DNA from 2 places in the Pseudoalteromonas sp. Of11M-6 genome. Region 1 is predicted to be linked to the other one. Evidence: predicted binding sites of a transcription regulator. Region 1 holds the regulator's gene; the other holds the start of a gene.
The links. Region 1 encodes FliA, which starts transcription of late flagellar genes. Its sites were predicted from a motif close to CTAAAGNTNNNNNNNNNNNNGCCGATA; they were not measured.
Positions count from the first base shown of each region.

Region 2: a site for FliA is predicted at 16,126-16,152, ahead of MHN32_RS14950 (HAMP domain-containing methyl-accepting chemotaxis protein). Genes of this name have one in related genera too.

Region 1 covers NZ_JAKRFW010000004.1:91,767-104,814, reverse strand. Annotated here, with positions in the region: gene MHN32_RS03680 (DUF2802 domain-containing protein) at 1-281, opposite strand, end outside; gene MHN32_RS03675 (chemotaxis protein CheW) at 282-779, opposite strand; gene MHN32_RS03670 (chemotaxis protein CheW) at 804-1,565, opposite strand; gene MHN32_RS03665 (ParA family protein) at 1,574-2,344, opposite strand; gene MHN32_RS03660 (chemotaxis response regulator protein-glutamate methylesterase) at 2,475-3,617, opposite strand; gene MHN32_RS03655 (chemotaxis protein CheA) at 3,692-5,917, opposite strand; gene MHN32_RS03650 (protein phosphatase CheZ) at 5,931-6,707, opposite strand; gene cheY (chemotaxis response regulator CheY) at 6,728-7,111, opposite strand; gene MHN32_RS03640 (RNA polymerase sigma factor FliA) at 7,154-7,888, opposite strand; gene MHN32_RS03635 (MinD/ParA family protein) at 7,891-8,751, opposite strand; gene flhF (flagellar biosynthesis protein FlhF) at 8,744-10,219, opposite strand; gene flhA (flagellar biosynthesis protein FlhA) at 10,239-12,341, opposite strand; gene flhB (flagellar biosynthesis protein FlhB) at 12,425-13,048, opposite strand, start outside.
Region 2 covers NZ_JAKRFW010000031.1:15,463-35,279, forward strand. Annotated here, with positions in the region: gene MHN32_RS14890 (PAS-domain containing protein) at 1-2,424, opposite strand, end outside; gene MHN32_RS14895 (DUF4212 domain-containing protein) at 2,837-3,100, shown strand; gene MHN32_RS14900 (sodium:solute symporter family protein) at 3,112-4,836, shown strand; gene MHN32_RS14905 (DUF294 nucleotidyltransferase-like domain-containing protein) at 4,927-6,765, shown strand; gene MHN32_RS14910 (3'-5' exonuclease) at 6,769-7,386, shown strand; gene epd (erythrose-4-phosphate dehydrogenase) at 7,496-8,506, shown strand; gene MHN32_RS14920 (phosphoglycerate kinase) at 8,634-9,812, shown strand; gene fba (class II fructose-bisphosphate aldolase) at 10,011-11,075, shown strand; gene MHN32_RS14930 (porin) at 11,604-12,557, shown strand; gene phoB (phosphate regulon transcriptional regulator PhoB) at 12,859-13,548, shown strand; gene phoR (phosphate regulon sensor histidine kinase PhoR) at 13,600-14,928, shown strand; gene MHN32_RS14945 (phosphate ABC transporter substrate-binding protein) at 15,006-15,974, shown strand; gene MHN32_RS14950 (HAMP domain-containing methyl-accepting chemotaxis protein) at 16,184-17,806, shown strand; gene MHN32_RS14955 (phosphate ABC transporter substrate-binding protein) at 18,140-18,547, opposite strand; gene MHN32_RS14960 (porin) at 18,559-19,752, opposite strand.

The DNA.
Region 1 (13,048 bases):
GCTGCTTGCTGATTCGCAACGTCATTTAACTCTTGCTCGGTTGCGACCACCCGCTTACCAATACTCATGATACTGGCACGTAACTCCGCAACTTCGCTGCGTAATATTGCTATTTGTTGCTCAGACCCCTGCAGTGAGCTCGAAAGTTGCGCTGTTTGCCCCTGCGCATTCTGTAGTTTTTTACTCAGCACAAAAACAAACCTCAAGCATACTAACGCAAGTATGCTTGAGGTTATTGATATAACGAGTAAAACGGTTTGTGCGTTTACTACTTCAGACATCTAGATATGACTCAGCTCATCCCATTCATCATCGTTTAATAGCTTATTAAGATCGACTAAGATCAACAGCTCGCCTTCTCGATTTGATACGCCTTGGATAAACTTAGCGCTCTCTTCGGTACCTATGTTTGGCGCGCTGTCAATTTCCGAGCTACGTAAGTAAACCACCTCAGCAACGCTATCTACTAAGATACCAATAACTTGCTTTTCGGCTTCGATAATCACAATTCTTGAATTATCCGTTACTTCAGCACTTTGTAGACCAAACCTAGCTCGCGTGTCTATAACCGTTACAACGTTACCACGCAGATTAATGATCCCGAGTACGTAGCTTGGTGCACCTGGGACTGGTGCAATTTCGGTGTAACGCAGCACTTCTTGTACTTGCATTACATTGATACCGTAAGTTTCCTCTTCAAGCTTGTAAGTAACCCATTGCAATACTTCATCATTACTATCAGCATTTTTGTCTGCAGAAAGTAGTCTATCTTGGCTCATGGTTTCACTCCATCAATATACTAGTTACTGCTCTCGACTATCGAGGCCTTGTTCTAGCAAACGGTTTAAATTCTCTACATCAATCAGCGCGCACATTTTCTCTTTAATCACTCCAGCCAACCAAGGCCGTTTACCATCTGCTGTGCGCCACTTTATGTCTTCAGGCTTGAGGGTTAAGTTGTTGACTAGTTTTTCTGCTAACAGTCCCCAGTTACTATCCCCAAGTGTAATCAAATACTGGTAATCCAGCGTATCTTCTAATTCTGGCGTTAACTTTTCAGGCATCACCCATCGTGCAGTATCAACAACATTGAGTTTTTCTTCACGATTTAGCATCACACCCTTAAACCATTTAGGTTTACCAAAGAGTTGATTGACTTCGCCCAGTTGGTGTATTCCCCCAAGTGATTTCAGCGGAACCGCCAGTGTTAAGCCTGCCACTTCAAAAAACAATGCCTGAAATTCACCTTCTTGATAGGCTTCCCTTGCAGAAACAGACTCTATCGTTGCCTGTTCTTTGATAATAGATGTATTTTCAGTGACTTCAAGATCATGAGCCAATTTACTCGGCTGTTCTTGAACAACTTCACTCACTGACTCCAGAGGTTCTGTTGCAACTACGACTGAGGATTCTATTTCCTCAAGTTCTGATTTAGGTTCTTTTACTTGTTCAAGTAGCTTTGCAACTGGTGATAATTCGCATTGTTCAATCTCTGGCTCCTCTTGCAACAGGGCACCAAGATACTGCTTCATCACCTTCTCATTTGCAAATAAATGCTTACTCATTATGCTCTCTAGCTTAACTGCTTCAAATAGTCCAATAGTGCACGATAAGCGAACACGCCTCGTGATTTAGGACAAAATTGTACAGGGACTTGTTGTGCAAGGCTTGCATCCCTAAACTTGGTATCTACAGGAACCACGCCTGGCCAAACGGCATCTTTGTATGTTTCCAGCAACGTTTTATACGCCTCCAACGACGCTTTAGTCCGTTTATCATACATAGTTGGAATAATAGTATATTGGTACTGTTTCTGCTGTGAAGACTGCATTAGCTCCATCGTGCGCATCATTCTATCTAGTCCCTTCAACGCCAAAAATTCAGTTTGAACCGGTACCAAAATTCGCTCACTCGCTGCTAATGCATTTACCATCAATACCCCGAGCACTGGTGGACAGTCTAAAATAGCATAGTCATATTGATCCGCTATCTTTTCGAGCGATTTCTTTAAGATAAGTCCCATGCCCGTTTTATTACCCATGCTACGGTCAAGCGTAGCAATGGCCATAGTAGCAGGCAGAATATCCAAATTTTCAATAGTCGAAGGGCAAAGAGACTGTAAAATTTCTTCACTCGTCATGCTGCTGCCGCGTGCAAAAATATCATACACACTGACTTCCAACTCTTCAGAATCAATACCAAAGTAATATGTAAGTGAAGCATGTGGATCGGTATCAATAAGCAAAACCCGATGACCTTGTTCAGCAAGAATGCCTCCTAAGCTCACCGTTGTCGTGGTTTTACCCACGCCACCTTTTTGATTTGCTACTGTCCAAATTTTCACTCTATATTCCTTTGCTTATCACTATTGATTGCGTTCAATAGATACTATACCAACTCAATGTTATTCATTCTTTTTAGACGTTTGATATTTACAAGCTTCAAGCAAAATAACCAAATCGTGGCTTAGCCTATTAGTTACCAGCTTCTTTATTAATTCTTGCAGCAAAGTCTTGTAGCGCGATACTATCAGACGAAAGTCCAGCGCCAGCGACTGCTTGAGGCATCCCATAAACGACACAAGTCGCTTCATCTTGCGCCCAAATGGTGGCACCAACCTGTTTTAGCATACGAGCGCCATCTCGACCATCAGCGCCCATCCCCGTTAATACAATCGCCAACGTGTCGCCACCATAGGCTTTTGCAACACTTGCAAATGTCACATCAACGCTGGGTTTATAGGTGATCCTTGGACTATCATCTTCAAACACTTTTAGTGTCTTACTACCACCGCGATTTTCAACCAGCATTTGCTTGCCGCCAGGCGCTAGATAGGCCATGCCTGGCATTAATCTATCACCCTGTTCTGCTTCTTTAACCTTAATCTGGCATAAACTATTTAATCTTGCTGCAAACGCAGGTGTAAATGCCGCAGGCATATGCTGGATAAGTAAAATTGGATGAGGAAAGTTTGCTGGCAACTGCGTCAATATTGTCTGCAGTGCAACAGGTCCACCTGTTGACGTGCCGATTGCAACCAGCCCATATTTTTTACCCGATGCTCTAACACTCCCGGCACTGGACGTGCCACCAGGTACAGGTCTCTGAAAACTCCTATCCGGTTGAGGGATCGTTGCTCTTCCAGTGTCAGCGCGAGTTGCTCTAGACTCGACGCGCTTTGGTGGAGTCGCGATACTAGGGCGAGTAAAGCGGCTAACTCGGCGGCGGCCAATTTCCTTTACCTTGTTTTGTAACGATTTAATTGCGTCTTCGCTATTACGAGCGATGTCTTCAAACTTTTTCGGTAAGAAATCAACTGCGCCCGCATCCAATGCATCTAAAGTTGCACTAGCGCCTTCACGAGTTAGCGAAGAAAACATTAAGATGGGGGTCGGTGTGGCCTGCATGATCTGCTTCACCGCACTGATCCCATCAAGCACAGGCATTTCCACGTCCATCGTAATTACGTCTGGACGCAATGAAGCGGCCTTTTCAACCGCCTCCTTTCCATTAACTGCAAAATCTATAACTTTGATTTCACTGTCTTTTTCTAAAATTTCACTGACTCGACGACGAAAAAAACTGGAGTCGTCTACGACTAACACTTTAACTGCCATTGGCAACGCTCTTTAATTTGCTCTACAGCAGAGCAGCACATGCTGCTCTAGAATTCGAACTACGCCTAATAAAATTAGGCGTAGTGTTTTAATAAGTTGGGGACATCAAGGATTAGCGCAATACCACCATCAGATGTGATGGTCGCACCGGCCATACCTGGTGTACCTTGTAACAAAGCATCTAATGGTTTGATTACGACTTCCTCTTGGCCTATCAGAGAATCAACCACAAAACCGACTTGCTTGGTACCGATTTGAGCAATAACAACATGGCCTTCAGCCTTTCTCATGCCCCTATTAGCACCTTTTACCAACCAATGCTCAAGATAAAATAACGGGATCGCCTTTTCTCTCACTATAATAGTCAATTGACCATCAACTACATTCGTTTTAGTCAAATCTAAATGGAAGATCTCGTTCACACCGGCAAGTGGTAACGCAAACGTTTGTTCTCCGACTACCACCATCAAGGTAGGCAAAATAGCCAATGTAAGCGGCACTTTTATCTCTAATACGGTACCAACACCCAATTCTGATTGGATGTTTACCGAGCCATTCAATTGAGTGATTTTCGTTTTAACAACGTCCATCCCTACACCGCGACCAGAAATATCTGAAATTTGTTCTTTTGTTGAAAATCCAGGTGCAAAGATCAAGTTATAGGCTTCAGTATCAGACAATCGGCTTGCTTGATCGGAGTCAATAACGCCTTTATTTATAGCAATTTTCTTGAGTTTTTCAGGATCCATACCGGCGCCATCATCTCGGATGGTGAGAAGAATATGATCCCCCTCTTGAGATGCTGACAACGTGACAGTCCCCATTCTTGGCTTACCCGATGCTTCGCGCACATCAGGCATTTCAATACCGTGATCCACTGAGTTTCTCACTAAGTGAACCAATGGATCTGCGAGCGCCTCAACAAGGTTTTTATCTAAGTCTGTCTCTTCACCTTGTAAAACCAGGTTGATTTCTTTTTTCAAGCTACGCGCAAGGTCCCTCACCACTCGAGGGAAACGACCAAATACCTTTTTGATCGGCTGCATCCGCGTTTTCATCACAGCGCCCTGCAAGTCTGCGGTCACTACATCAAGGTTCGAAATAGCTTTACCCATGCTTTCGCTGTTGGTGTTATTCGCTAAACTAACCAAGCGGTTACGCACCAATACTAATTCGCCAACCATATTCATGATTTCATCAAGACGTTTGGTATCAACTCGCACTGTAGTCTCAGCTTGCGCAGCAGGTTTCTTTGCAGCTGCTGGCGCAGAAGCTTTTGCAGGCTCTGGCTCTTTTTGCGGGGCTGGAGTCGCAGGTTTAGCTTCAACTTTAGGCGCAGGCTTTGGAGCATGTTTCGGAGGTGGCGCAGCTTTAGCAGGCTCAGGTTGAGCTGGCTCAGCTTCTGAGATATCTGTCGGCGATTCATCTACCGCTTTAGGAGCACTGCCTTTACCATGAAGTTCGTCAAGCAAAGCCTCAAACTCATCATCGGTAATTTCTTCATCTCCAGAGGGCACACTCGCAGCGCCTGATGACGTTGCTTTAGCCGCAGGCTCACTGGCTTGAGAAGTAGCCGCATCTTCTGCATTTGGTGCTCCACCAAATTTCCCAACCCCATGGAGTTCATCTAAGAGATTATCGAACTCGTCATCGGTGATATCGCCGTCATCTGCAGTTGACACCGTTTCAGGTTTAGCCGCCGGTGCGACAACAGGCGCATTACCAGAGCCGTGTAACTCATCTAATAGATTTTCAAATTCTTCTTCTGTTATCTCATCAATGCTAGAGCCGCTATCATCGCCTGAATCTGCGTCCGCATCGAATAGAATATCATCCGCACTTAAATCTGGTACAACAGATTCTGGCTCTGAAACAGGTTCCTCAATCACTTCACTGACTTCGTCTTCAGATGCAGGTTGGCTGAGTTTATGGAGGGTTTCAAGCAACACAGGATCGGCAGCTTCGGGTTCCTCTCGGTTTTGAATACAAGCGAACATTTCGTTGATCGTATCCAAAGATTGCAAAATAACATCCATTAATTCTGACGTTACTTTTCGCTGCCCTTGTCTTAGTACATCAAACACGTTCTCTGCACCGTGACAGGCATCAACCAGTTCGGTCATACCGAGGAAGCCTGCTCCACCTTTAACAGTATGGAAGCCACGGAAAATCGCATTGAGAAGTTCTTTATCTTCGGGATTATTTTCTAGTTCAACAAGCTGTTCAGATAACAGTTCTAATATTTCGCCTGCTTCAACAAGAAAGTCCTGCAAGATATCTTCATCGACTTCAAAGCTCATACACACTCTCCAACTAGAAGCCTAAACTAGATAGCAAGTCATCGACTTCGTCTTGACCAGAAACCACGTCATCTCGCGATTCAGCGTCAATAATTGGACCTTCAGGTCCAGACAATTCATCACTGATAGTCTCAGTTGTTTTTATTTCGTTTTCATTCGCATTTTCTGCAACTGCAGGCGCTTCATCCGAAGTACCAAACACAGTTAGAAGGTGAATGAGACTATCTTCTACTTCTCTCACAAGCTCAATGACTCGACGGATGACCTGCCCAGTCAAATCCTGATAGTCTTGCGCCATCAGCACATTAGTCATTAAGCCTTGTAATTCGTCTGTACGTGTCTTTGAAGTCTGCATAAAGCTGTCGAGATCATGACACAGAGATTTAAACTCACCGAGTTGAATATCTCTGCTCATCAACCGATCCCAAGTAGGCTTTATTTGTGCTAACTCATCCGCAAGATTCTGCGCAAGAGGTAAGCTTTCTTCGACCGCGTCCATCGTTTTATTAGCAGCGCTTTCTGTCATTTCCATAACATAATTAAGACGCTGCTTGGCGTCAGGTATAGCCTCTGTCGTGAGATCTGAGAGTCGAGTATCCAGCTCAAAGTTCTTCAAGGACTCGTGTAATTGGCGAGTTAGCTTTCCAACTTCTGCAAATAACTCCGATTGCTCTTTGTTAGCAGCTTCTAAAATCAGCTGGTCAGCTTTTTCTTGTTCACCTTGCTCTAGTAGCTCAACAAGTTGCTTGGCTTGTTCAAGTGTAATTTGCGGCGCAGCATTTACAGACATAGGCCATATCCCCTTGCTGTTTAGCCTAGTCGCTCAAATACTTTTTCAAGCTTAGTCTTGAGCGTACCTGCAGTAAACGGTTTAACAATATATCCGTTCACCCCAGCTTGCGCTGCTGCAACAATTTGTTCTTTTTTCGCCTCTGCGGTAACCATCAACACTGGAATGTGCTTAAGCTTTTCATCTGCGCGTATTGCACGAAGCAGATCAATACCTTGCATGCCCGGCATGTTCCAATCAGTTACTACAAAGTCAAACTCCTGATTTTGTAGCATCGGAAGTGCTGTACTACCATCATCAGCTTCTTGAACATTGGTAAAGCCTAAATCTCTTAATAGGTTTTTGATTATTCTTCTCATAGTAGAGAAATCATCAACCACGAGAATCTTCATGTTCTTATCCAAAACTTCCTCCAGTGAGGTTCGAACCCAACTATTTTATGTACTCTAATTTATCCAGTCATTGATTTTAGCTTTGAGCTTTATCATTGCCTGACCGTGAATTTGGCTTACTCGAGATTCACTGACATCAAGGATGGCACCAATCTCTTTTAAATTCATTTCGTCGTTATAGTAAAGTGACAACACCAGAGCATCCCTTTCGGGTAGTGCTTTGATAGCATTTACTAAAGACTCGTTAAAACGTTCATTTTTAACGTTATTAAACGGTTTGTCTAGCGCAAAATCGCTGTTTGCTGGGGTTATCACATCTTCATCAACCCCTAGATCCTCAATGCCGATGACTTTACTTGCATTTACATCATGTAAAATATGATGGTACTCATCTAAAGATATATCAAGTTTTTCAGCGATTTCAGTGTCTTTTGGTTCGCGGCCAAGGAGAGATTCGAGCTCAGATATAGCTTCGGCTACCATTCTGCTGTTTTTATGTACGGACCGAGGGGCCCAATCTCCGCGACGGATTTCATCTAGCATTGCACCTCGGATGCGTATCCCCGCAAAGGTCTCGAAACTAGCACCTTTAGTAGCATCGAAATTTTTAGATGCTTCAATCAATCCAATCATACCTGATTGAATTAGATCGTCGAGCTGCACACTTGCCGGAAGCCGAGCGATCAGGTGACATGCCACTTTTTTGACAAGTGGAGCATGCCTCTCGACCACTTTATGGATATGGTCAGAAGTTTGATATCCCGCAGCTCTGTTGACCGGAGAAGCCATAATCACCCGTTTACAAGTTGTTCAATGAAAAATTCTAGATGACCGGAAGGTTGATGAGGAATTGGCCATTTAACTGCCTTGGCAGCAAGTCCTTTAATTGCAACTGCTGCTGGAGAGCTCGGAAATAAATCCACGATTGCTCTTTGTCTACGAGAGGACTTACGCATGTTTTCGTCAAATGGTACTGTAGCCACTAATTCCAATGCTACATCAAGAAAACGGTCTGTAACTTTTGAAAGTTTAGCAAATAATTCTTGCCCTTCACGCATACTGCGGACCATATTGGCAACTATTTTAAAACGATAAACGCCATGCTCTCTGCTTAAAACTTTGATCAACGCATAAGCATCCGTAATAGAAGTCGGTTCATCACACACAACAACCATCACATCTTGTGCAGCTCGAGAGAAGCTCAGAACCATATCTGAGATACCAGCTGCGGTATCAACAATTAAAACATCAAATTGAGTGTTAAGCTCGCTAAATGCGCGAATAAGTCCAGCATGCTCTGCGGGAGTCAACTCCACCATGCTTTGAGAACCCGAAGTAGCTGGCACAATTTTGATACCAGCGGGACCTTCTACGAGAATCTCATCTAGTTCACATTCACCCGACAACACATGTGAAAGGTTCTTTTCTACTCGGAGCCCTAACATCACATCACAGTTTGCCAAGCCCAAGTCCGCATCTAAAACGAGAACTCGCTGTCCTTGTTGGCCCATAGCGATGGCAGTATTGAGCGAGACATTGGTTTTACCCACCCCACCTTTACCACCGGTCACGGCTATTACTTTTACACCCTGGTTGCTATTTTGACTCATTCTACGCAGGCCACTTGCTTGATCTAAAACTGTGTTAATCATACATTCCTACTGACTCTGACGCTACAGGTACACGTCGAGAGTGCTGTGCTTTTATTCTTTTTAAATACAATTGCTCAGCCTTTTTTACTAGCTTTTGAGCATTTGCTACGCGAATGTCTTCTGGCACTCGCTGACCGTTGGTAAGATACCCTATTGGCAAGCGATTTTGAATCGCTATGCTAATTATCTCACCTAAACTTAGACTTTCATCAAGTTTTGTGAAAATACAGCCACTTAAATTTACTTTTTTGAAGTGTCTTACTGTTTCTTGTAACACATTCATCTGTGCTGTCGCACTCAACACTAAATAGCTACGAATATCTACTCTCGCGCTACGCATAAGTGTATTTAACTGTTCAGTTAAGCGCAAATCTCTTTGACTCATTCCCGCCGTATCTATTAATACTAGACGCTTATTGCGTAAATGATAAAGCACTTCTGCAAGTTCATTTGCATCTTTAACTTGTTTAACCGGACAACCGATGATTCTACCATAGGTAGCTAGTTGCTCGTAAGCGCCAATTCTATAGGTATCGGTGGTTATTAGCGCCACTTTATCTGCACCGTATTTTTGTGCGCCTAATGCCGCTAATTTTGCAACCGTTGTGGTTTTGCCAACACCAGTTGGACCAACCATTGCAAATACGCCACCTTGACGAAGAATATCATTGTTGGTGGTGTGCATTTGGTTAATTACCATATTCAACAGCGCGTCCCAAGCTTCTTTACGAGACACATCATCAGGGATAAAACATGCCATTTGCTCAGCGACATCTTTATCTATACCCATTCCTTCAAGGCGGTCGACTAGACAAGCGCGGGTTGGATCGCGACGTGCCATTTCTTGCTTCATAAGTCCAGACACTTGATGTTCAAGTAATTGACGAATAGCGTTCATCTCTTCACGCATCGCACTCATTTCGTCAGGCTTGGCATTTAACTCAGGTAAATCATCACCAAAACCGTTGTCTAATTCATCAGACTCGATCCACTGCTGTGGTTGCTCAAATCCATCATCATCAAAGTCAAAAGATTGGCGACGAGCTTGCTGTGGCTTCGCTTGGTGCGCCGGCGCAGCAGTTTGTGTTTTACGTTGGCTGCTTAACATTTGCTCTGTATCAATCCCCGACTGGGAGAACATAGAAGCAAGTTCTGGTGAGCGAGGACGCGGCGCTTGACGCTCTAGCAATGCCGCTAAGCTATCGGCAACTTGCGCTTGTTTTGCTGGCTGTGCTTGGCGAGGCTCTGGACGGACAAAGCGGGTCGGAGCCTCGTTTGAGGCAGTCGCACGGGCAGCTGGAGCTTGCTTAACAGGTGCAGCAGCACGGTCATTATCAACTGCTGCGACGATTTCAACACCATCTGCTAACTTTTTGTTAGACATGATGACAGCATCTGCACCAAGCTCTTCTTTTACTTCATTTAAAGCCGTACGCATATCTTTTGCGAAGAAACGTTTAATTTTCATGTTACAGCCCCTTTATCCTCTATTGTCCAACCGAGCTCACTATCTTAATTTGTCTTTCTTCCGGCACTTCTTGATATGACATCACTCGAAGACCTGGAATTGTATGTTTAACAAATCGAGACAGTACACTTCTTAACATACCTGAGGTTAATAAGATGGACGGCTCCCCTAGCATTTCTTGGTTGTGATGTGCTTCTCTTAATGATTCTTGAAGCCTCTCAGCCAAGCCAGGTTCAATACCTGCCCCCTCATCACCTGCGTTCTGAAGTGACTGATGCAACATCTGTTCCAACTCAGGCGCCAATGTTATGACAGGAATCTCTTCTTCGCTTCCAACGGCATCTTGAACAATCAATCTGCGTAATGAAATTCTTACCGCAGCCGTTAATACATCAGGGTCTTGGCTACGTGGTCCGTACTCAACTAAGGTTTGTACAATCGAGCGCATATCTCGAATTGCAACGCCTTCATTAAGCAGATTTTGTAGTACTTTTACTACGGTAGTGAGTGGTAAAATATCAGGCACTAAGCCTTCAACTAATCTAGGGTGACTTTTCGCAAGCATGTCTAATAGATTCTGAACTTCTTCATGACCAAGCAATAGTGACGCATTATTCGTCAATAATTGACTAATGTGTGTTGCCACCACAGTTGCAGCATCTACTACTGTATAGCCAAGTGAATGCGCTTCATCTTTTTGATCTGGTTTAATCCATACTGCATCTAAGCCAAATGCAGGATCTTTAGTCTCTATGCCTTTAATCGGCCCAAACACCTGCCCTGGGTTAATTGCGAGCTCATCGCCATGCTTCAACTCACCGGTTCCTGAGCCAACTCCCATTAAAGTAATATTGTATGCATTTGGATCTAATTCTAGGTTATCGCGAATATGTACCGGCGGTACTAAAAAGCCCAGTTCCTGAGATAGCTTTTTACGCACCCCTTTAATACGACTGAGAAGCTCCCCGCCTTGGGCTTGGTCAACTAGAGGGATTAGGCGATAACCTACCTCTAAACCAATCACATCAACAGGTTGTACATCATCCCAACCAAGCTCTTTTTGATCTTGTTGATGGCCTCCTTTGGCAGCAGGTCCTTTGGCAGCTTGTTCCGCCTTTTCGATCTCCGCCTTTTTCTTTTGCTGACTTGTGTAATAGGCTATATAGCCAAGTAATACACCTAACCCTAAGAAGGCAACATGTGGCATGCCAGGAACGAGTCCCATGGTGATCAAAATACCTGAAGCAATAGCCAGCGATTTTTCATTACCCAGTTGGTTTTTAAACTGATCGCCCATGTTGTGCGATTCATTTTGACGCGTTACGACAATTGCAGTACCAATTGAGAGTAAAAGAGAAGGAATTTGCGCGACCAGACCGTCACCAATCGTCAGCATGGTATAAACTTCCATCGCGTGACCAAAGCTTAAATCATGCTGGATCATCCCAACGAAAAGGCCACCTATTATATTAATAGCAAGGATCACGATACCTGCGATAGCATCACCTTTAACGAATTTACTTGCACCGTCCATTGAACCGTAAAAATCGGCTTCTCGAGTCACTTCTTCACGGCGAGCCCGGGCGTCATCTGCAGAGATAAAACCGGCATTTAAATCCGCATCAATGGCCATTTGCTTACCCGGCATAGCATCGAGGGTGAAACGCGCAGACACCTCAGAAATACGACCTGCACCTTTGGTAATTACAACAAAGTTAATAATAATAAGGATAAGGAATACAACTAAACCGACGGCGTAGTTACCACCAATAACAACGCTACCAAAGGCTTCGATCACCTTACCTGCCGCATCACCACCATTATGACCTTCAAGTAATACGACTCGAGTACTCGCTACGTTTAATGCCAATCGCATGATAGTCGCGATCAGTAGTACCGCCGGAAACATACCAAATTCGAGTGGCTTCAAGGTATAAACAGTCACCAATAGCACCACAAGTGCCAACGCAATGTTGAAGGAAAATAGAATATCAAGCAAAAAAGGAGGTAGCGGCAGAATAACCATGCCAAGTGCTGCAAGCACCAACAATGGAGTACCCACACCTTTAGCATATTCTTTTTTATCTCGATTGAGTTGTTGTAAAACCGCTTTAAATTCCATAACTTAACACAAGCAAAAAATTGACACATAGCAACAAATGCAATATGCGTTCCAATTAATAGCTTATTTTTATAAGAGCAATTTTAGTGCTTCAAGTCGTCTGGGATTGGTAAATCTCGAGTAAGTGCAACGGGTCTTTTCCCTTTGCCCTTTTGAAAACGATTTAGCTGAAATACATAGGCAAGTACCTGTGCAACCGCGGTAAACAATTGTTCAGGGATTTGATCACCGACTTCGGTCGTGTGATAAAGTGAACGAGTCAATACGGGTGACTCCACAATCGGCACTTCATTTCCTTTGGCTATTTTTCTAATTTGCATTGCAAGTTCATCAACCCCTTTTGCGATAACAACAGGCGCCCCTGCTCGTTCAGTGTCGTATTTAAGCGCAACCGAATAGTGAGTAGGGTTGGTCACAACAACATCTGCATCTGGTACATCTTGCATCATACGTCGTTGCGACATTTCTCTTTGTGTTCGACGGATCCGCGCTTTTATCTGAGGGTCACCTTCTGAGTTTTTGTATTCATCCTTGACTTCTTGCAACGTCATTTTTAGCTGCTTATGGTGATTATAACTTTGATAAGGGGCATCAATCGCTGAAATAATGATCATAGTGCAACTAAGTGCTAAGAACATCCACGAAATGATTTCTAACGCATGCTCTATACTCGATGGGATTTGCTCAATACTCAAGTGTAATATTTC
Region 2 (19,817 bases), on a different contig from region 1:
CAGGCGTGCGGCATTGAGTGGCTGCAAAATATCATGACTGGCAAGCGCTAAGAAGCGGGTTTTACTCTCATTTGCTTGTTCTGCTTCTTTTTTAGCGGCCATTAGTGCCTGCTCTGTTTCGTGACGATTGGCTATTTCCGCTTTAAGATCCATATTAATGGTGCGGATCTCTTGGGTTCTGGCTTCAATACGGTTCTCTAGATCCATATTGATTTCTTCCAGTGCGTTTTGCGTCGCAATATGCGTGGTGATATCTGAAAAACTCGTCACAAACCCGCCTTCAGGAAGCGGGTTTCCCGTCATCTCAAATACTTGGCCATTACGGCGGTGGCGAATAAAGTGGTGAGGAGTGCCATTTTTCAGATGTTGAACTCGTTTATCGACGTGTTTATCAATTTCTCCAGGTCCGCATTCACCGCGCTCGGCGTTAAAGCGGATCACTTCTTCTATCGGTTGTCCTACTTCTAAGAAACCATCAGGGTAGGCGAACATCTCGTGATAACGCCTGTTCCATGCAACTAGTTTTAGATCTTTATCAACAACCGAAATCCCATGGCTTAAATTTTCTAATGAGGTATAAAGTAGGTTTTGGTTGAACTGTAGTGCTTGTGTGGTTTCATCAAAAAAGTTAACCACCTCTTCAAATGCCATTTGGCGACCCGATGACACGGTACGGATCAGAGCTTGGGCTGATGAAGCACCGAGCACTCCTGTGAGTGCGCGCTCGCAGAATGAGATAAATTCAGGAGCTGGGTACGCGTCATTATCTTCTAAAATATTATTTTGAGCATAGTGCCCGAGCAATTGCTGACTGCGCTGAACCCCCAAGAAGGTTTGTAGTAGCACTTTAAAGTCATACACGGTAGCGCGAACTTGTTTATTCAAGCGTTTAGAGAGAGCAGCCTGATCTTTAGGGTTTACGAATGCCGCGGCCTGAATACGGTCGATTAGGCGCTCCTGTGCGCCGATAGAAAAGCTAATATAGCAACTAATGTTGGCGAGCAGTGCAAGTAAAGTTCCTCGGGTGATAAGGGTCTGGCGCATTTCGTAATCAAGTAATCCTCCAGCTTCCAGAATTGGAAACATAAGAAATAGCATCCAGCAGATAAAACCTGCGATGAGCCCCGCATATACGCCATACGCATGGCCTTTGCGCCAATAAAGTCCACCGACAATTGCAGGCAATAGCTGAGTCACCAATGAGAAGGCAACTAACCCCATATTTGCGAGTGCTTCACCATGACCAAACCATTGCTGGTACATATATGAAAGTAATAAGATTGCGGCGATAACAAAGCGTCGGACTAAGAGTATTTGACTCTTAAAACTGCTGTTAAGAATGTTCTTCTTAAATTTACGCTTGAACAACAGAGGCAATACCACATCGTTTGATAACATGGTACTAAGTGTGAGAGTCGCAACGACTATCATGGCCGTTGCCGCAGATAAACCGCCGATAAATACAAATGTAGCTAGGATCGGATGCTCCATCATGATAGGTAAAGCGAGTACGAAACTATCCGGTGCCGCACCATAGCCAATATCGGGGTGGATAGCGGCGGTAGCGATTGGGATGATCATGGCTGCTATCAATAACAAGTAAAGCGTAAATGCCCAACGTGCGGTTTTTAAGTGTGAAGTATTGTGGTTATCTACCACCACAACATGAAATTGTCGGGGCAAACAGACGATGGCAGCCGCTGCCATAAGCGTTTGTCCAACGAAGTTGAAGTTAAAGAAGTCAAAAGATTGCCAATGTTCGCTCAATGCTTCAAATGAGTCTGGAACTTGAGCTAAAGATTGCCATGCAAGCACGGCAACAATACCGAGTGCGAGTAGTTTAACGATAGATTCAAAAGCAACGGCCAACATCAACCCTGAGCGATACTCAGTCACATCTACCTTTCTGGTGCCAAAGAAAATCGCAAATAATGCCATGATCAAGGTGCCAGCTAATGCGAGCGCAGTGCCAGACACTTGCTCATCCTGCTGTAATAACAAAAAGCTACTACTCAAGGCTTTGAGCTGGAGCGCAATATATGGAATGGTTGCCAATAGGGCTATCATCGTTACCATGACGGCCGTAGTTTGGCGTTTACCGTATCGTGCCGAAATGAAGTCGGCAATGGTGGTGATATTCTGCTTTTTACTGACCAATATGAGTTTGCGCAAAAACCCCTGACCGAACAAAAACAGTAAAATGGGCCCCAAAAGAATAGGGAAGTAATGCCAGCTACTGGTGGCCGCAGTACCTACCGAGCCGTAATAAGTCCAAGAGGTACAATAAATCCCTAAGGAAAAGGCATAAACAAACGGATGATGACTAATTTTGAGTGCGCGGGGGGTGGTTTTATCTCCCCAGTTGGCGAGCCAAAAAAGTACACCAATATAAGCAGCGGCAACAAGGAGTAAAATGGCAGTCATAATGTTTGTTATAGTTTTTGGGTATTAATATCGTCATACTTTAGCAAACAAATGGCACCCATAGTCTAGTTTACTCTTATAATTTAATTTGAGCTTTACATGTGATTTAAAATCAAAGTGTTAGAGTTTTCTTTGGTGAGTAAAGAGGTTCATTCACCATTCAAGTTAGACTAATGTCTTACTGTCGTATCCACTCATTGAAAATACATCTTTATCCAACCTGTTTTGACTTATCTATTTGTTTATAAAGACTTTTTAATTCTAATGAATACCACGTATCTGCAGTTTACGTAAACGTTAATTTGCCGTTACGACTAAGGTCTCAATTTCAACTTACCAAGCCGTTGCTACTCTCATTAAGGTCTATTAACACAGCTTGCTCCATGTTGGAGCGGGTGATAGGAGATTTAAAATGGCTTTTAAAAGTGAAGAACAAGCGAAAGCATATTGGTCAGAAAATCTCGCCTTGATGTTTAAGCTACTCGCTATCTGGTTTGTCGTTTCATTTGGATTCGGCATCCTGTTAGTTGATGTGCTCAACGAAGTTCGTTTTTTTGGATTTAAACTCGGATTTTGGTTTTCTCAGCAAGGCGCAATTTATACTTTTGTTGCGTTAATTTTTGTCTACGTTTCAAAAATGAATGCGTTGGACAAAAAATACGGCGTGGATGAGTGAGGAGCTAATCGATGGATGTTCAAATTTTAACTTTTATTATCGTCGGCCTTAGTTTTGCGCTTTATATCGGTATCGCTATCTGGGCGAGAGCTGGGTCCACGAATGAATTCTATGTTGCTGGCGGCGGTGTACCTCCTGTTGCAAACGGTATGGCAACTGCTGCAGATTGGATGAGTGCAGCGTCCTTTATTTCAATGGCGGGGATTATTTCCTTCGCTGGTTACGACGGCGGTGTTTACCTCATGGGGTGGACCGGCGGTTATGTATTACTTGCCCTGTGTTTAGCACCTTATTTGCGTAAATTTGGTAAGTTCACGGTACCAGATTTTATTGGTGATCGTTACTATTCTCAGGTTGCACGTGTGGTTGCGATCCTGTGTGCTATCTTCATTTGTTTTACCTATATTGCCGGTCAAATGCGTGGTGTTGGTGTGGTGTTCTCTCGTTTCCTCGAAGTGGATATTGAAACGGGTGTTTACATCGGTATGGTGATTGTATTCTTCTACGCGGTACTTGGCGGTATGAAGGGGATCACTTATACACAGGTCGCTCAATATTGTGTACTTGTCTTTGCTTATTTAGTTCCTGCTATTTTCATCTCACTGATGATGACGGGCCATTTACTTCCACAAACCGGTTTTGGCGCTACGTTGGCTGATGGCTCGGGCACCTACCTACTCGACAAGCTAGATGGACTCAGTACCGAACTCGGTTTTGCGCAGTACACCGAAGGCTCTAAGAGTATGGTTGATGTGTTCGCGATTACCGCTGCACTTATGGTTGGTACTGCTGGTCTGCCACACGTAATTGTTCGCTTCTTTACCGTTCCTAGAGTAAAAGACACTCGCATTTCAGCCGCTTGGACCTTAGTGTTTATCGCTATCGTATATACAACTGCACCCGCTGTTGCGTCATTCGCTCGCGTAAACATGATCGACACTATCAACGGTAAAGATGGTAGTGGCACGGTATATGAAGAAGCACCACAATGGGTGAAAAACTGGGAAAGAACGGGCCTTATCGTATTCAATGATAAGAACGGTGATGGCAAAATGCAGTACTCTGCAGGCAAGATTGATGATCCTGCAAGTGCAAACGAAGTGAAGATTGACCGCGATATTATGGTATTGGCAAATCCAGAAATTGCGAATCTACCTGCCTGGGTGATTGCATTGGTCGCTGCAGGTGGTATTGCTGCGGCGCTATCGACAACCGCAGGCTTGCTACTGGTTATTTCAACATCGGTATCACATGACTTGTTGAAGCGTACCATTAAGCCGGATATCAACGATAAGCAAGAATTGCTGGCTGCACGCTTAGCGGCGATGGTAGCGATTGGGATCTCAGCATATTTTGGTATAAACCCGCCAGGGTTTGTTGCCTCGGTGGTTGCATTTGCCTTCGGGTTGGCTGCGGCGAGTTTCTTCCCTGCAATTATCATGGGGATATTCTCTAAGCGAATGAATAAAGAAGGTGCGATTGCCGGCATGGTAACGGGTATAGGTTTCACTGCGGCTTATATTATTTACTTTAAGTTTGTTAGCCCTGAGCTAAATGCCCCTGCAAACTGGTTGTTTGGGATTTCTCCTGAAGGGATTGGTATTGTAGGTATGCTAGTGAACTTCGTTGTAGCTGCACTGGTTATGAAGGTGACTGCGGATACACCTGAAGAAGTCAAAGTGATGGTTGATGGGATCCGTAACCCTAAAGGGTCTAGCGCTGCTCACGCACACTAAGCAATGCTAATCGAATTTGCCCAGCCAGCGTGCTGGGCAAATTTGTTTTTGATAGTGCAAAATTGTAGACGATTAAAAGGACAGTTAGGTATGACGCCAGAAATTCAAGATGTCTTTCAGTTTGTTTATAAACAAGCCCCGTTTTCTGAATTGCCCGAAGCGGCTGCCAGCTACTTTTCAAAACATATCGAAATTGTTTATCTTAGCCAGACGAATCAACAAGATTGGCTTCAAGATGGCAAGCCAAATCTATATCTGCTGCGCTCAGGTGTGGTTGATCTGATCTCTGCAAAAGACGAAGTCATTGGTCGTATGAGTGAGGGAGATTACTTTGGTTATCCTTCTTTATTAACCGGTGATGCCATTCAAAATCGCATCGAAGTTCAAAAAGATGGCTTGGTTTATATTCTCAATGAGCAGAACTTTGATTTTTTGCGCCGAGAATATAAACCTTTTGAGCAATACTTTGTTAGAGCACATGCTAACCGACTACTTTCTTCTCGTTATAAACAGCAAAGCGAAACTTGGTCAGAGCGGAAAATATCTGAGCTAATGACTAAAGACGCGGTTACTATCGCGCCGACAGCGAGTATTCGTGACGCTGCCAAATTGATGAGCCAGCATCGTGTTTCATCAATTATGGTCACGGAGCAAGCGCGCTTGGTTGGCGTTGTGACGGATAGAGATCTGCGCAATCGAGTTCTTGCGCAAGACAAAGATCCCAGTGCTCCACTTGCTGAGATCATGACGGAAAAGCCAAAACATATTTTCGAAAACAACCGTGTGTTTTCGGCCCTGCATTTAATGCTTAAGCACAATATTCATCACTTGCCTGTGTTAAATGAAGCATATAAACCATTGGGCATGCTGACCAGCACCGATCTACTGAGACAGCAAAAAAGTGATCCGGTGCAACTTATTGGCAGGATCTATAAAGCACAAAATCTTCTGGCTATCAAAAACTGCGCTCAGGAGATCCCAGATCTGTTACGCCAATTTTCCTATCATATCGAAGATATTTCACTGATTGGCAAGCTATTAAGTGGCCTCACTGATGCGCTAACATCAAGATTAATCTATTTATATCAACAGCAGCATGGTGCCGCGCCATGTCGCTTCGCGTGGATCTGTTTTGGCTCTCAGGCACGAGAAGAGCAGACCTTACATTCAGATCAAGACAATGGTTTATTGCTACCAGACAATATCAGCGAAAACGATCGTCGTTACTTTGCTGCTTTAGGCGCGTTTGTCTGTGAGCAACTCAACGAGTGCGGTATTCAATCTTGCCCGGGAAATATCATGGCTAGTAATGCAGATTGCCGTGGCACAGTTGCCCAGTGGACCGCCAAATTTAGCAAGTGGATCTTGTCTCCTACGCCAAAAGCGATGCTTAATTGCAAGATCTACTTTGATATGCGTTTTATTGATGGCGCCAGCGATCTCTATGCGACCCTACGCCAATCTTTGGATCAGATCAGTCGAAACGAGCTGTTTTATGCGGCAATGGCGACAGACATCAACGCAAACTCGGTACCGATCGGGATCTTTCAACAATTTAAGCTGGAAAAAGACAAGAGCAAACATAAGTATTTAGATCTGAAAAAGCGTGGGGTTGCCATTATCAACGATGTGGTTAGGTTGTATGCGCTAAAGGTTGGGGTTGCAAGAGCTAACACCTTAGAGCGCCTAGAGGCGCTGACTAAAAGCCCATTACTTGCTAAGTCGGATATCGACAATCTAAAAGACTGTTGGCGATTCTTAACACAATTGCGGTTAAAGACTCAAATCAACCGTGAAGGATTACCAGGTAATTGTATAAACCCAGAAAATCTCTCTTCTCTTGAACGCCATCAACTCAAAGAAGCATTTTATTTAGTCAAACAAGCACAGCAGGCGAGTGCCTTTAAGTTTGCTCGAGGGAGTTTATAAGCAATGAACTGGTTTTCTCACTCAGTTGCTAAGTGGCGCTATAAACATCTGCCGTTTGCGCAAGCCGAGTTGGTGGTGCTTGACCTTGAGCTCACAGGTCTTGACCCTAAGCGCCATGAAATTGTGTCGGCTGGTTGGTTGCCAATTAAAAATATGCGGATCCAAGTGAAAGATGCGCAGTATCATTTGAACAGTGAAGTGAGAACGCTTGCACAAAGTCCAGTTTTCCACGGTATTGATAGTAGCAGATTGGCTGAAGGTGAGTCCTTACAAACTCTGCTGCTAGCGCTTCAGCATGCGCTCCACGGTAAAGTGTTGGTATGTCATAACGTACAGATGGATTGGGCGTTTCTTAAGGCGGCATTTCAGCGCTTTGAGCTAAACGTAAGACCTGCCTTGCTGTTAGATACCATGCAGATAGATAAGCGTCGTGTGTTAAAGCAAGGCTATCCGCTGGCGCAAGATGCGTTAACACTAAACGCTTGTAGAATGCGTTATGGTTTACCTCCTCACCAATTGCATGATGCGCTTAGCGATGCTTTAGCGACAGCGGAGCTACTGTTGGCGCAATCTCAGGCCATCTGTGCCGGTGGTAAATGTAAAATTGCGGATTTAACTTGAGTTAAAAAATTGCCCTAGCCTCTTACACATTTCACTCAGGTCGATTACAATAGCGCCATCAAAACGAAGGGGAACTTTCGTACTTGCGACTTCATGGATTTTCAATTTAATGACAATCAAGCTTGCAATTAATGGCTTTGGTCGAATAGGGCGTAATATCGTAAGAGCACTCTATGAGTCGGGTCGTCACCACGAAATACAAATTGTAGCCATCAATGAGTTGGCGGATCCTAAAGGGATCGCGCATCTTCTAAAATACGATACCTCACATGGGCGTTTTGCTTTTCCAGTTTCGTTAACAGAATCTTTTTTGGAAGTAGCTGAGGATAAGATCCAGTTATTTTCAGAGCCAGATCCAAGTCACCTGCCTTGGCGCGCGCTAGATGTTGATGTGGTGCTTGATTGCACTGGCGTCTATTATTCTCGTCAGCACGCACTTGCGCATATTCAGGCTGGGGCAAAGAAAGTATTATTTTCACATCCTGCGGATGCTGATGTTGATGCGACGGTGATCTTCGGTATCAACGAAGAAATACTGTTACCTGAGCACACCATTGTGTCTAACGGCTCATGTACGACAAACTGTATTGTTCCGGTAATTAAAGTGCTAGACGATAAGTTTGGTGTTGAGTCCGGTGCTATTACGACTATTCACGCCTCTATGCATGATCAACAAGTGATTGATGCTTATCACAGTGATTTGCGGCGTACGCGTGCGGCAAGCCAATCCATCATTCCTGTTGATACTAAGCTGGCTCGCGGTATTGAACGTATTTTACCTAAGTTCCAAGGTCGTTTTGAGGCGATCGCGGTGCGGGTGCCAACAATCAATGTTACGGCGATGGATCTGAGTGTGACGCTCAATGAAAATGTCACAATTGATGCGGTAAACTCAGTTCTAAAGCAGGCTGCTGGTGGTCGTTTAGAAGGGGTACTGAGCTACACTGAAGAGCCGCTAGTGTCGGTTGATTTTAATCACGATCCACATTCTTGTATTATAGATGGTACGCAAACTCGAGTGAGTCACAAGCGCTTGGTTAAGCTGCTAGTTTGGTGTGATAACGAGTGGGGTTTTGCTAATCGTATGCTTGATACCGCTTGCGTGATGATGCGTGGCTAATCATTTGTTTCAGACGCTGTTATAATCAAATTGTCTGCACAAAATTAAAACAATAATTCAAACCGAGGTAGCAAACGATTGCTGCCTTGTAGATAACAAAATGTATCGTTCTTTAAGGAGATGTCCAATGTCAGTCATTAAGATGGCGGATTTAGATTTAAACGGCAAGCGTGTGTTGATCCGCGAAGACCTAAATGTGCCAATTAAAGATGGCAAAGTCGCGTCGGACGCGCGGATCCGTGCTGCACTACCTAGTATCAAATTAGCGCTAGAAAAAGGTGCTAAAGTGATGGTGATGTCTCACCTTGGTCGTCCAACCGAGGGAGAATATGATGCACAATACTCCATGCAGCCGGTTGTGGATTATCTTAATGATGCGTTATCTCAAGATGTACGTTTAGTGACTGACTATCTTGACGGCGTGGATGTACAAGACAATGAAGTTATCGTATTCGAAAACGTGCGTTTTAACGTTGGCGAGAAGAAAGACGATGAAGTACTTGCGAAAAAACTAGCAGCGCTTTGTGATGTCTACGTGATGGATGCCTTTGGTACTGCGCACCGCGCACAGGCTTCAACACATGGTGTTGGCTTGTACGCTGAGGTGGCTTGTGCAGGTCCATTGCTTGCGGCAGAACTCGACGCGCTTGGCAAAGCACTAGATAATCCAGCTCGTCCTTTGGTGGCTATCGTTGGCGGCTCTAAAGTATCAACCAAACTAACCGTGCTTGATTCATTGTCTAAGGTTGTTGACCAACTCGTTACTGGTGGTGGTATCGCGAATACTTTCATTGCTGCAGCGGGTAACCCTGTTGGTAAGTCGCTGTACGAAGCGGACTTGATCCCTGAAGCGAACAAGCTAGTGGCTGCTGCCAGAGCGAATGACGGTGATATTCCTGTTCCGACTGATGTGGTTGTCGGTAATGAGTTTTCAGAATCTGCAGTTGCTACCATTAAAGATGCGAGCGAAGTTTCAGACGAAGACATGATCTTCGACATCGGTCCTGATACTGCAACTCAACTTGCCGAGATCATTGCAAATGCTGGCACTGTGGTTTGGAATGGCCCAGTGGGTGTATTTGAATTTGATCAATTTGGTAATGGTACTGAAGCGATTGCCAATGCTATCGCTAAGTCGTCAGCATTCTCAATTGCTGGTGGTGGCGATACGTTAGCTGCTATCGATAAGTATGGTGTTGAGCAAGATATCTCTTATATTTCTACTGGTGGCGGTGCTTTCCTTGAATTTCTTGAGGGTAAAACACTTCCTGCGGTCGCCATGCTTGAGCAGCGAGCTAAAGACTAAAATTGATTGAGGTAGCGTTAAGCTACCTCTTAATATCAGGTAAACATCACTCTCTCACATACTTGATGTTTGCTTGACGACGCGTAGCGTCCGGTTAGCCAACAAATAAAGTGGTTAACTTCATCAGCGTTGGCTGGTGTAAACATATTATCCGTTCAAACCGATAGCGGTGGCTATCAACAATTGGAGAAAAGCAATATGGCTTTAATCAGTATGCGTCAACTTCTCGATCATGCAGCTGAGCATGGTTATGGCGTTCCGGCATTCAACGTGAATAACCAAGAGCAAATGCGTGCGATTATGGAAGCTGCGGACAAGACAAATAGTCCGGTTATCGTGCAAGGTTCTGCTGGTGCACGCAAATATGCTGGTGCACCATTTATCCGCCACATGATTTTAGCGGCTGTAGAAGAATGGCCTCATATTCCAGTTGTAATGCACCAAGATCATGGTACTTCACCTGCTGTATGCCAGCGCTCAATTCAACTTGGTTTCTCATCAGTCATGATGGACGGCTCTCTAATGGAAGACGGTAAAACGCCTTCAAGCTACGAGTATAATGTGGACGTTACTCGTCGTACTGTTGAAATGGCGCACGCTTGTGGCGTGTCTGTTGAGGGCGAGTTAGGTGTACTTGGTTCTCTTGAAACCGGTGAAGCTGGTGAAGAAGACGGTATTGGCGCTGAAGGTAAATTAACAGAAGATCAGCTACTGACAGATCCTGAAGAAGCTGCAGACTTCGTCAAGAAAACCAATGTAGATGCGCTTGCTATTGCATGCGGTACATCACACGGTGCTTATAAATTTACTCGTCCACCAACGGGCGATATCTTAGCAATTAACCGCATCAAAGAAATCCACGCTCGTATTCCTGATACTCACTTAGTAATGCATGGTTCGTCTTCAGTACCGCAGGATTGGTTAGCAATCATCAATGAGTTTGGTGGCGAAATCCCTGAGACTTACGGTGTACCGGTCGAGCAAATTGTTGAAGGTATTAAATTCGGTGTTCGTAAAGTTAATATTGATACTGATCTACGTTTAGCATCAACAGGTGCTATTCGTCGCCACCTTGCGCAAAACCCAAGCAATTTCGATCCTCGCAAATTCTTAGCGGAAGCGACGAAAGCGATGACTGAGATCTGTGTTGCGCGCTACGAAGCGTTTGGTACAGCTGGTCAAGCTGCTAAGATCAAGCCAATTTCACTTGATGATATGCACTTGAGATATCTAACTGGTGAGTTAGATCCTAAAGTGAAATAACTTACGGATCAAAATTTGACTAAGTAAAATTGTGCATCGCACGCTGATACTTCAAAAAGCCTCTGAAATAGAGGCTTTTTTGTATCTGATCCTTGATTGAAAGCCAATGTTTAATAGGGCTTGCAAGGTGAAAATACACTTAGATCGCCATTTTACTAGCGAGGTAAATAGGGATCAGATCTTTACTAACAAAGATCATTGTTTAACTAAGTAGATATATTTCAAAACCTCAGATCAATAAGTTAGCCTCGCTTAGATCATTTTTATACCAACGTGATCCAGCGTTAAGTAGTAAGAGGTTAGTAAGAAAATGATCTTGGGGACGATCTTGTTGGTAAAAAGCTGATCCTGACTATAGATGATCTCTAGCAGTTAATAAAATACTGATCCCGGAGTCAGTTTCTTGATCTCCAGCTAAAAGTGTCTAACTTTAACAATACGAGATCTGTTCGCTACGTCCTCTCTGTCTGGCTTCGGCATCTCAAACCTTGTTGTACTGCGCCCAAATACTATCCAAGGTGATCAAAGATGAAAATGAAATACCTACCATTTGTTGCTCTAAGCCTTTGCTCTATGAGTGTTTGTAGTTATGCAAACGAAGCTGTATCTCTATACGGTAGAGCTCATGTCGGGGTGCAAAACTCTGATAAAGACGGTGATAGCGATACTTCAATTGAGAGTTATAACTCTCGCATGGGGTTAAAGGGATCGACAAAGCTGCAGGATGGGCTTGAGGTCTTTTATAAATATGAATTCCAAGTTGAGATCACAGATCAAGACAAAGATGGTAAGTCAGGTGATAACCTTACAGCACGCTCTCAGTATCTTGGGGTTAAAGGGAGCTATGGTCAGCTCCTGATCGGCCGTGATGATACACCGATGAAAAAGTCGCAAGGCAAAGTGGACTTAATGAATGACTTTTCTGGTGATATTAATTCGTTCTTTGTTGGTGAAAATCGCCTTGGTGACACCGTGCAATATACAACTCCGGCTATTAATCATTTGCAGTTTACAGTGAGTTATATTGCCGAAGACAACAGCAAACAAAACGGTGAAGATGGCTTATCTTTGTCGGCAAGTTACGGTGATAGCAAACTCAAAAAAACCAATGTATATGTTGCTGTTGCCCACGACAATAAAGTTGCGGGACAAGACATTAATCGCGTGACGGTACAAGGAAAACTAGGGGACTTTAAACTCGGCGGTATGTATCAACAAAATGAAGCGATTGATAGTGATGAAGAAGTAGATAGCTTCATGGTGAGTGCTGCTTACCAGATTGAGTCATATACCTTACTGGCTCAATATCAAGATTCGGATGGGGCTGCAGGTAAGCTGAAAGACTCTGGCAATGCAGCCTCAGTAGGTGTGGAAAAAAGTCTAAGTAAACAAGCTCGTATGTATCTTTGGTATTCGAAATTTTCTTTGGATAACAACGAAGATCACAACACGATGGCGGTCACATTGAGATATGACTTTTAATTTACAAAGGCGTAAGGCTATTTACAAAAAGCATGCTGATTTTGCGGTGAATTGCAGCGTAGTTTTTGTAGTATGGTTTGGAGATCGTAGTCCATATTTCGAAAACACTATTTTGAGACCAATATTTTAGTATAAAATATATTTAAAATCATATTATTACAAATAAATAAGGTATTCCCTTTGTAGCCAAAAAAGAGATTTTTTTGGCTTGTTTTGCGTTTACACGTTACACTTTCATAAAAATGTCACAGTTAGTCATAATAATGACATCAACAACGTCGGTAACGAGAGAACATTGGGAATGTCACGTAAAGTACTTGTAGTTGATGATGAAGCACCTATCAGAGAAATGTTGGTGTTCGTACTAGAGCAAAATGGTTTTCAAGCAATTGAAGCGGAAGACTATGATTCAGCAGTTGCTGCTATGGTAGAACCTTATCCAGATATGGTGCTACTAGACTGGATGCTGCCAGGAGGCAGTGGTATTCAAATTGCTAAAAAGTTTAAGCAAAGTGAATATACCCGTCAGATCCCAATCATCATGCTAACGGCAAGAGGTGAAGAGGAAGATAAAGTTAAAGGATTAGAGGTTGGTGCGGATGATTATGTGACAAAGCCTTTCTCTCCTAAAGAGCTAATGGCTCGTATTAAAGCGGTAATGCGTCGAGTTTCACCGACGTCGCTAGAAGAAGCGATAGAAGTTCACGGATTACGTTTAGACCCTATTTCTCACCGAGTGACATCTGCGGGCACTGAGTTAGATATGGGGCCGACAGAGTTTCGTTTATTACATTTCTTCATGACACACCCTGAACGTGTTTATAGCCGTGAACAGCTGTTAGATCACGTATGGGGCACTAATGTGTACGTTGAAGATCGCACTGTAGACGTTCATATTCGTCGCTTACGTAAAGCTATCGCACCGCTTGGCCACGATCGCTTAGTGCAAACCGTACGTGGTGCAGGTTACCGCTTTTCGAGTAAACTGTAATTAGTATTCCAAGAGGAACTGAATTATTTGGTTCCTAAATGGATTTAGTCTATGTATCGAGTGATTGATAAACAGGCGTTAACGAGACGCCTGTTTTTGTATTTCCTACCACTAGCCTTAATTGGCTATTTAGTCAGTGCACCTTTTCTGTTTCTTTTCATAGGTGCTTTCGTCTTATTAGTTTGGCATTACAAACAACTCTATCGTTTGAGCGACTGGCTGCTCAACCAACGTAGTTTTAATCCACCTGAAGGTAAGGGCGCTTGGGAGCAAGTGTTTGAAGGGATCTATCAGCTTCAGCAACGTAATCGTAAAAAGCGTAATGAGCTCGCTGAACTGATCCGACGCTTTCGTGAGGGGGCTGAAGCTATCCCAGACGCGGTCGTTGTACTGCAACAAGATCTCAGTATTGTGTGGTGTAACCAATTAGCTTTGAAAGTGTTAGGTTTGCAATGGCCTACAGATCATGGTCAAAGATTGGATAACCTTATCCGAGATCCTAAATTTGTAAAATACATGCATGAACATCGCTTTGATGAAGCATTAGAGCTTGAGACCGGACTTGCACATGAGCAAGTGTTGGAAATACGAGTCATGCCGTATGCCGAGCAGCTTATGCTAGTGGCGCGTGATGTTAGCCGACTAAAGCAACTAGAGCAAATGCGCAAAGACTTTGTCGCAAATGTATCTCATGAGCTAAGGACGCCGCTAACCGTCATGGCTGGCTATCTAGAGATGATGGATAGCGATAATATGCCACCCCCCGCAATGTGGGCTAAAGCACATGGTACTATGATAGATCAGTGTAAACGGATGGATAGTCTGGTAAATCAACTTCTTTCCTTGTCTCGAATCGAAGGGGCGAGAAAGCAAGACAATGACAAAGCCGTGAATATTCCTGCCATGCTTGATCTTATTTATACCGAAGCGAAGTCACTTAATCAGGAAAAGGGCCATGAGCTCGTTTTTGACATTGATCCGACTTTGGATATCAAAGGGGCTGGGGATGAGTTACGCAGTGCTTACTCAAATTTAATTTTTAATGCTATTCATTACACTAAACCCGGTGGGCACATTCGTGTACGTTGGTATTTAGAAAACGACTTGCCGACCTTTAGTGTCGTCGATAATGGCGATGGTATCGCGCCTGAACACATTAACCGACTAACTGAACGTTTTTACCGTGTGGATAAAGCACGAAGCCGAAAAACAGGCGGCTCGGGCCTTGGTTTAGCAATTACTAAGCATGTGTTGTCTCGTCATGACTCAGCTTTACATATTGAAAGCAAAGTGGGTGAAGGCTCTCGCTTTTGGTTTGCTTTCCCCAAACAAAAGCGAATTTTTATGACAAATGATGAAAGTCATAAAAGTGTAATTTAAGAGTAATTTTATTGTCATTTTATCGCTGCACAATGAGCTGCGTAAAATAACTGGGACCAACAACTGGAGTGACCCCAATGAAATTTAAAAGCTTAGTTGCCGCAATGGGTGTGGCTATTACTACATTAGTTTCTACTCAAGTATCTGCTTTAGACGAAAAGTTACCAGAGTATAATAAAACCAGCGGTATCTCAGGAAACTTCTCTTCTGTAGGTTCTGATACGCTTGCCAACATGATGACGTTTTGGGCAGAAGAATATAAAAGAATTTACCCTAACGTAAATATCCAAATCCAAGCTGCTGGTTCTTCTACTGCGCCACCTGCACTAACGGAAGCAACGGCAAACTTCGGCCCAATGAGCCGTAAGATGAAATCAAAAGAAATCGAAGCTTTTGAAAAGCGTTATGGTTATAAGCCAACAGAAATCCGCGTAGCAATTGATGCGCTCGCAGTATTTGTACACAAAGATAACCCAATTGAAGGCTTAACAATTGAACAGGTTGATTCAATCTTCTCTTCAACGCGCAAGTGTGGTTCGGCAGCACAGGCAAATCGCTGGAGTGATGTTGGTCTAACGGGTGATTGGGCAGCAAAAGATATTCAGCTTTATGGTCGTAACTCAGTATCTGGTACTTATGGTTACTTCAAGAAAAAAGCACTGTGTAAAGGTGACTTCCGCAATAATGTTAACGAGCAGCCAGGTTCTGCGTCTGTAGTACAGTCTATCTCGTCTTCAGTGAATGCGATTGGTTATTCTGGTATCGGTTATAAAACGTCAGGCGTACGTACCGTACCATTAGCGAAAAAAGGCACGAACTACGTTGATGCAACATTAGAAAATGTGGCACAGGGCAAATACCCACTGTCTCGCTTCCTATATCTATATGTGAACAAGCACCCTAATAAAGAATTAGCACCTATCGAGGCTGAATTCTTGAAGATGGTATTGTCTAAAGAAGGTCAAAAGATTGTTGAGAAAGATGGTTACGTTCCTCTTTCTAGCGAAATGGCGACACGTGAATTGAAAAAGTTAGGTTTACTTTAATCAATTACTCAACCCGCTAATTACTTGTTGTTATTGATGCCGCTCATTGAGCGGCATTTTTTATTTTCACACTTATATGTTCCCAGATTGAATAATTTGTTTAAATCTTCATCCTCAGGCGGCAAAAAAGCTGGAAATATTCTATATTTAGTTAAAATTTATAATAAATCAGTCGATAATGAACTCGTCTTACTTCAAAAGGTGTATATATGAGTCTAGGTACTGCTTTTGCTGATCTTAGTATCACCAAAAAGATCCACGCAATTACGCTCGTTGCGGTTGTCGCTTTTGTGGTTATCGTGTTTGTTAATTACAACGCTATTAGTTCTAACCAAAGGGCCTTAAATGAATTAGAGGAGCAGACATACAAAATTCTTAACCTCGCCACAGAAAACGCAAATAAGCTGCAGAATTTAGATGAGCTATTCACTCAAGCTGTAACCTTCGGGGATGCTGAATTATTAGATAAAGCAAAAGAATATCAACAGCAAATCCAAGCTAACTTGCAAAAAATTGAGTCGGTACAAAGTGGCTTTATGCCCTCAGATAATAGCGATGAACTTACGCAGTACGGCAAAATTGCGCAACAAATTGCTGGAGGAATGATAGATGGTACAGCTGATTTTTCCCGTATCCAAGAAGATGCCAAAAAGAAAACTGAAATCTACGAAGGCTTAGTCGCAGATTTTACCAAGGCTAAAACGAACGCGAATGATCGTTTTGTTGAATTACTTCAAAATACCGAAGAGCGCTCAGCAAACGCGCTCACGATAATGTTGATTGTGGCCGTTATTTCTTTACTTGTGCTGGTTTTCTTAGCGGTTATGATCGCAAGAGGTATAGGCAACTCAGCTAAGGATGCGGCGCAAAATCTGAAACTATTAGCGCAAGGGCAGGGTTCTTTGTCCACCACGCTCAATGTGCGCTCTCACGATGAAATTGGCCAGGTATCCATAAACTTTAATGAATTTGTCGGGTTACTAAAAGGGGCTGTTGTTGAGGTGATGAGTGTCGTCGAACCTTTGATGAAAGACTCAAGTCGCCTTATTCAGGGGATGGAAAAAGCTGAGGGGGCAACGAATCAACAAACGCATGACGCGGAAGTAGTACGTCAATCTATGGAAGAAATGCGGTTAAGTGTGGGTGATATCTCTCATTCAGCGTCACAAGCTTCTGATGCTGCTCAGCTGGCCGAACAAGAAGTTGAGCAGAGTAAGCGCCAAATTCAGGTGTCAGTTAACGAATCACAAGCATTAAGTGAAGAAATTAATCATGCAGCAGAGACGATCAATAAGCTAGCTGATGATACACAGAACGTGACGCAAATCTTAAATGTGATCACATCGATTGCAGAGCAAACCAATTTACTTGCCTTGAATGCTGCGATTGAGGCGGCTCGTGCAGGTGAGCAAGGTCGAGGTTTTGCGGTGGTTGCTGATGAAGTCCGCGAATTAGCCTCAAGAACAGCAAAGTCGACCAATGAGATAAGAGAACTTTTAAATGTGCTAACAGAAGCGGCAAATCAAGCGGTGAAAGCAATGACAAGTGCAAGCAGTATGGCAATTAATAATGCTGAAGCTGCAGCACAAACTGGGCAGTCGATTGAGCAGATAGCAGCACAAATCTTGTCAATTAATAGCATGAATGGTCAAATTGCTGCGGCAACGGAGGAACAGACCTCGGTAGCCGCTATGGTAGTAAACAATGTGACATCTATGCACCAGTCTTTCCAAGACACAATGCAAGCGTTGAATGAAGTACAAGACGTTGCTGAGAATCTCCATGTACTGTCCGACAACTTGAAAGATGCAACCTCAAAATTTAGAGTCTAATGCTTTAATTTTTAAACGATAAATAAAAACAGCCACATTAAGTGGCTGTTTTTATTTGATAAGGAATATTAGGGCCTGTTTATCTTTCAAGTTTGCTTTTGCAGCAGTTTGATTGGTATTTATACAAGGCAGAGCCTGCGTAGCATAGTCATTCTATGTGAGTCAGGCGAGAACACAGTAGAAATGCCAATCAAGCGCTGCCCTTTGGGTTCACCTGAGTGCGCTTTGTTCATTGTTGCTCAACTTTTGCCTAGATCACTAGGCGGCAAGTCGGGCGTCGCGACCAAAACCCACTCAGAAGAACAAAAATCAAACAGCAAAGGTCAACAGGCCCTAGTATTTACCAATCACTTTGACGGCACCGGTTACTTTAGTAGCATCGATATAACCAATTGCGTCTGCATTGCTCGAAACAAAATCGATTACCGCTTGATCGCTATCTAGCTTCTTCGGAGGTGTTCCCTTACCGGTGAATACTAATTTAGACCAATGGGCATTTAGCTGAGAGCTAGATTTACCAATCACTTTGTCGTTAAACTCGTCAAATACCGCGTTACCATCCTGATTCACAGGGGTCGCACTACTACCATCGGCAAATGATTTGCTTTTGCCAAGGAATAATTTTTTGATAGTACCATCATCTACAGTAGATGCATTTGCTGAGTTCACGATAACAGCAACATCTGCTAAAACTGCCTGACTGGCTAATAGTAGCCCTAAGGTCATTATTTTTTTAATCATATTAACCTCCGTTAGAATACTAAATCGATACCGAAGCTCAACAGTTCAACTTTTTGATCTGTTAGCGTGTTATCGAATTGGTTTAGTTCAATCTTGAATGCTGCTGACGGATGGAAGTCATAACGTGCACCAATACTCCACGTTTCTGATTCTGCACGAGCGCCTGCAAGCGCACCATTAACAAGTGTTCTTAAATAAGGTGCATTTGGATTGGTTGGATCGGTCGTGACAGGAATGGTTACACCATTTGGAGCGGTGATGGTGAGTGGGACAGAGTTAAACTCGTCGTTGTCATTCTTATCTTCATTGTGTTCGTAGGTTAGGTGGACTGTCCATGCATCAATACGGTAACCGAGGGAAGCGTAATACTGCTGTTGTTTAGCAAGTATGCTGTTATCCACTTCAAACTGAGTGTATTCTGCATCGAACAAGATATCGTTGTAGTCGATAGCAATACCAATCGCGGCAAAGTAAGCATCATCTTTATCGACAGCAATATCATCCGCTTGTTGCGTTAGCCCGTAGCCAGTTAACCCTGCCAATAATCCCGATAGTTCAGGGCTATTAGCTGCGCTGATGCTCGCTTCGGTAGCAAAGTAGGCCGCACGCGCACTGAACCAATCTCTGCTTAGTGTCCAGTTAATACCTACCGTGTTATTTAACTCAGCTTCATCTGAATAGGTAATAGCAACAATGTCGTCATCTACGCTGCCTAAAGCTAGCTGTACAGTGCTTTCCCATTCCCCTAATGTCGAATTATGGATATAACTCAATCCGTTATAGGTGCTAAAGCTTAGGTTATATACAGATTGAGGTGGTTTAACCCAGCGGTATGCATAGCCCACATCTAAAAAGTCAGAATAGCGATAGAATGGTATACGCATTTTACCTGCGCTTATCTGCGAAGAATCTGAAATCGCATAAGTTAAGTATGCCCATTCAAACTCGGCATCAAAGTCATTCTGGCCACGACCTACGATCTGTGCTGTGGCAGTTAGACTTTCTTGTAGATCGGCGGACAGCTGTAAAGCAAATAAGCTACGATTTTCCATATCAAAATCATTATCATAGCCATATAGTGTGTCGTCACTATCTAGCGTTTGACCACCAATAATGGAAGCAAAACCATTAATTCTGATCTCAGCGGCACTTTGAAAACTCACTGTCCCAAGCGCTATCGCTAATGCAATTGCAGATTTTTTCATATTGATTCCCATTTTCTTTGCAAAGAGTCGTGTCTGTAACACGCATTAAAAGCACTGATACTGAG